One region of the Kytococcus sedentarius DSM 20547 genome, then DNA from elsewhere that is predicted to be linked to it. Evidence: riboswitches for the same ligand, from Rfam matches in the RefSeq annotation. Region 1 holds a riboswitch; the other holds the start of a gene.

Region 1 (2,442 bases):
CCCGGTATGAGCAGGATGTTCGACGACTGGGTCTACAAGCGGGGAGCGCTCACCCTCCACGCGGTGCGCGCGGTGGTGGGGGACGACACCTTCTTCCGGCTGCTGCGCAGCTGGGTGGCCACCCACGACGGGGGGACCGTCTCCACCGCGCAGTTCGAGGCGCACTGCGTCGCGGGTTCCGGTGAGCTGGGCGGCCGCGTGGGCCAGACCCTGCACCGCTGGCTCCACCGGGCGGACCTGCCGCCGCTCCCGGAGTTGAGCTGAGCTGCGCTGCGCTGACCTGCGTTGAGCCCGGTGCAGGCGGGCCTCAGTGCCGGACGAGGCGGATCTCCGCCGGTGGGGTCACCGCCACGGCGATGACCTGCCCGTCGAGTTCCCCGTCGACGATCGTGCCGGGAGGCCCCTGCCGGACCGCTCCGTCCTCGGCCAGCCAGATCCGGCGGGGGTCGGTGGCCAGCCCCGTTCCGTGGGCCTTGAGCAACGCCTCCTTGCGGACCCACAGGCGGGTACGGGCGTGGTCGTCCGCACACCGTTCCTGCCGGTGGAGGGCCACGGCATCGAACCCGGCGAAGGCGGCCGCGCCCCGGTTCTCCACGTCCACGCCCACCGCGGAGCCGGCGCACAGGGCGGCGACCGCGGGCCCGGGCGAGCGGGGGCGGGACAGGGAGACGAAGAGGCCCTCGGCGCCCAGGAGCACCGGTCGGCCGTGCCGGCCCGAACCGCAGCGAGGACAGGCACGGGTCAGCGCCAGGCCGTCCACCCCCGTCACGGTCCGCGCGAGCGCCAGCAGGGCGGCGCCGGCGTCGCCGGTGGTGCGGACCAGGTGGATGTCGGGCATGGGGGCACCGTAGACGGCCCGTGCCGCCGGCGCCCTGTTGGCGGACGCCCCGTCAGGCCACGGGCAGCGCGCGGGGCCGGCCTGCATCGTCGGTCGCCACGAAGGTGAACTCCCCGCGGGTGATGAGGTGCTCGTCCTCGGCGTGCCGGTCGCGCGACCAGGCCTGCACGGTCACCTGCAACGAGGTGCGTCCCTCGTGGACCAGCTCGGCGTAGACCGAGACTTCCGCCCCGACCATCACCGGGCGGTGGAAGGACATGCTCTGCACGGCCACGGTGGCCGCGCGCCCCCGGGAGCGCCGCGAGGCCACCGAGGAGGCAGCGAGGTCCATCTGCGCCATCAGCCAGCCGCCGAAGATGTCCCCGTACATGTTGGCGTCCCCGGGCATGGCGGTGACGCGGATGGCGGGCGGCTGGTCCGGCGGTGTGGCGGCCCCCCACCCGGCCCCCGACGACGCGGGGAGACCGGACGCGGCAGGGGAGGTGCGGGGGGACCGGGTGGTGACAGGCATGGGTGCCCCGTTCTGTGCTGGCCCGGTGACCCCGCCGGGCGAATCGGCTGTGGCCGAGGCAGGTCTCCTGGCTCGCGGGTCACTGGCTCCTCCCTGACCTTCCCGGCCCAGCTGGGCCAGTGGTCGTCCCACGGGAGGTGCCTCGCCGCACACAGTTGCGGGGACAGCGTCGGCTGGGTGGTCGCCACCGGCGGCACCGTCCGACTTCCCTCTTCGCCACCCCGGGGGGTGGACCTCGACGACCGGGAGTCTAGGCCCGTGCCGCGGCGCGGCGGCGCTGGGCGCGCAGGGTGCCCACCGCCAGGGCCACCACCGTCGTCGCGGTGGTGGTAGCCGGTGGAGAAGTCCTCGATGACGCGCACCCCGACCGCCGGGTCGGCGTGGGTGAGCGTGTCCACGATGTAGTAGCGCTCCGCATCGGTGTCCGCGCCGATGCGGTGGGTCACCTGGAGCGTGAACCAGGACAGGCCCACCGCCCGGTCGGAGGTGCCGGCGGCCACCCAGTCCACCTGGTGGCCGCCCGAAGAGGAAGAGCGAGCTCACCGGTGCCTCGGGGTAGGACCGGCCGGTCAGCGAGCTGGTGACGATCCGCCGGCTGCTCGAGAGCGTGATGGGGTCGGCCACCACCCAGACCGCGGACGTCATCGCGGCGTGCACCTGGTCGGCCGAGCCATTGAGGGCCAGGCCCGAGCGGGCGAGCACGACGGCGAACCAACAGGCCAGGACGGCACCCACGACCAGCAGCAGTTGCTCGACCACGACGACGACGCCGCCGGGGTGCGGGAGCCGGGCGCGGGTGGGGGGACTGGCGGTAGGTCGGCACGGGGCGGCGGGGCACGCCGGCAGACCACCGGCGCCGGGCGGTGTGGCGGGCGCGTGAGACCCTGCCCCCATGGGACGCATCACCGTCCGCCGGCCGGTCCGGCGCATCCGAGGCAGCGAGCCGCCGCGCCGTGTCGTGGACACCCTGGCCGCGGAGGAGCCGCTGGAGATCCGCATCGCCGGCACCCCCCTGGCCGTGACCATGCGCACCCCCGGGCACGACGTCGAGCTCGCCACCGGGTTCCTGGTCTCCGAGGGCATCATCCGCACG
Region 2 (2,442 bases), 730 kb from region 1:
GCCGGCTGGACGGTGCCGTCGGCGGCCACCCGCGGCGTCTGGTCGTCGCTGGTCTGGTTGCAGGCCCGGTTGGAGGCGTCCTTGAAGGTCATCCACCCCTGACCGGTCTGGGCGAGGGTCCGCATCATGCGCCCGTACAGGTAGCGGGCCGAGACGGTGCGCACCACGTCACCGCGCTCCTCGGCGGCGCGGTAGGCGGCGTCGAAGGCCGGGCCCCACAGGTCGGGCAGCTCCGGCACGGCATCGGGGTCGATGAGGGACCACTGCCCATCAGCCTCCACGCGGCGCATGAACTCGTCGGGGATCCAGTGGGCCAGGTTGAGGTTGTGGGTGCGGCGCGCGTCCTCACCGGTGTTGTCGCGCAGCTCGAGGAACTCCTCGACGTCCGGGTGCCACGGCTCGAGGTAGATGCATGCCGCGCCCTTGCGCCGGCCGCCCTGGTTGACCGCGGCCACCGAGGCGTCCAGCGTGCGCAGCCACGGCACGATGCCGTTGGAGTGGCCGTTGGTGCCGCGGATCAGCGCGCCGCGGGAGCGGATGCGGGAGAAGGCCAGGCCGATGCCGCCGGCGAACTTCGAGAGCTTGGCCACCTGGTGGTAGCGCTCGTAGATGGAGTCCAGGTCGTCCTGCGGGGAGTCGATGAGGTAGCAGCTGGACATCTGTGTGTGCCGGGTGCCGGAGTTGAACAGGGTCGGCGAGCTGGGCAGGTACGCCAGGGAGGAGAGCAGCTCGAAGAACTCCACGGCCTCCTCGCCGGTGTGCGAGAGCCCGGCGGAGACCCGCATCAGCCAGTACTGGGGAGACTCGACCACCGCGCGGGTGAGGGGGTGGCGCAGCAGGTAGCGGTCGTACACGGTGCGCAGGCCGAAGTAGTCGAAGCGCCAGTCGGCGTGGGCGGCCTGGGCGCGGTACACGGCATCGTCCAGGCGGCTGGCGTGCTCGGCGACGAAGGCGGCGGTCTCGTCCCCGATGAGGCCCTGCTCGTGGCCGGTGCGGACGGCGGCGGAGAAGGAGCCGATGCCCTGGCCGCGGACCTCCTTGTCGATGACGCCGGCCAGCAGGCGGCCCGCCAGGCGGGAGTACTGCGGCTCGGTGGCGGTCATCTCGGCGGCCGTGGCGATGGCGAGCTTGTCGAGCTCGGCGGTGGTGGCGCCGTCGTAGAGACCGGAGATGGTCTTGGTGGCCACCCGCAGCGGGTCCACCTCGGGCAGGCCGTCACAGCAGCGCTCCACGGCGGCGACGATCTTGGTGACGTCGACCTGCTCGTGCTCGCCGCTGCGCTTGACCACCCGCATGGTCGTGCGGGCGGGAGTGGTGGGGACGCCCTCCAGGGTGGGCTGGTCGCCATCGGCCGGCTGGCTGGTGGGCGTGGCGGTGCTGGTGGTGGTGTTGGTCGTCACACTCTCTCCTCGCGAGCTCTCACCGCGAGGGGGCACGGCCACACCGACCCGGCTGTGGGCGCACGGCAGAGGGCGCCGGTGCGGTGCACCAAGTGCGGTGCGTTGCTCCCCGATGGGGGCACCGTTCGCGTGCCGGGGTCGACACGTCCGCAAGCCGTCCCGCGCGGCTCGACGTACCGCCCGCGGTCGCGGACGGGCGCTGGCAGGTCTTCGGACTCACGGGCGTCCTCGTCACCGAGGCGTCCGGCAGGTGCCGGACGGGTGCCTACTGGCCGTCGCTTCCCGGGTGCTGGCTGCACCCAGTGCTGTGTGACGGCGGTCGTTCCCGAATACCGCTGCGGGGCAGTCCCGGGGTCTCACCGGGTTCCCTCTTGCCCCTCCCCTGGGCTGTCTCGAGAGGTCACCACAGGGTGACCCGCCGAACGACGGTGCCGGGGAGGACCAGCACGAGCACCATATACGGTGATTCATCCAGTGCGCCAGCACCACATGTTGTGGCCCCGGGAACCCGGGCGACACGCCGCCACCGGCGGCCGCGCGCCCACCCGAGGTTGTCGGGACCCGCTGGCAGGCTCCACCCATGCCCCTGCACCTCCGGCGGCTGCTGACCGTCTTCACCCTGGGCCAGCTCGGCTCGTGGACCGGCACCGGTGCCATCGCCTGGATCGCCGTCCGCCACCTGGACGCCACCGGGACCGAGCTCGGCCTCCTGCTCGGCCTGGGGACCTTCCTCGGGATCCTGCTGGCCAACCTCGCCACCCCGCGCACGGCCGGCGCCCACCCCGCCACCGTGCTGGGTGGCTCGGCGCTCGTCGCCGCTCTGGCCGCCGCCTCGCTGGCGGTCGCGGGCTGGGTCGAGGCCGTGACCCTGCTCCACCTGGGGGCGGTGCTCTGCCTCCAGACCGCCGCCGGGATGCTGCAGGCCGCCCGGATCGCGCCGGCCATGCGCCAGGTGGCCGGCGACCACCTCGACCAGGCGCTGGGCCGTCAGGAGGCCATCGCCTGGACGGCCACCATCGTCGGCCCGGCCGTCGGCGGCCTG

The links. A riboswitch is a leader RNA that binds a small molecule or an ion and turns the genes downstream of it on or off. The one in region 1 is predicted to bind cobalamin.
Region 2: linked by a shared signal. The riboswitch ahead of KSED_RS10760 (ribonucleoside-diphosphate reductase subunit alpha) and the one ahead of KSED_RS15555 (acyl-CoA thioesterase) in region 1 are both predicted to bind cobalamin.

What each region holds. Positions count from the first base shown of each region.
Region 1 covers NC_013169.1:1,542,356-1,544,797, reverse strand. Annotated here, with positions in the region: gene KSED_RS07355 (M1 family metallopeptidase) at 1-264, shown strand, start outside; gene KSED_RS13660 (4'-phosphopantetheinyl transferase family protein) at 308-838, opposite strand; gene KSED_RS15555 (acyl-CoA thioesterase) at 891-1,349, opposite strand; cobalamin riboswitch at 1,390-1,602, opposite strand; partial or broken gene KSED_RS15650 (LssY C-terminal domain-containing protein) at 1,670-2,243, opposite strand; gene fdhD (formate dehydrogenase accessory sulfurtransferase FdhD) at 2,242-2,442, shown strand, end outside.
Region 2 covers NC_013169.1:2,271,560-2,274,001, forward strand. Annotated here, with positions in the region: gene KSED_RS10760 (ribonucleoside-diphosphate reductase subunit alpha) at 1-1,400, opposite strand, end outside; cobalamin riboswitch at 1,601-1,806, opposite strand; gene KSED_RS13805 (MFS transporter) at 1,981-2,442, shown strand, end outside.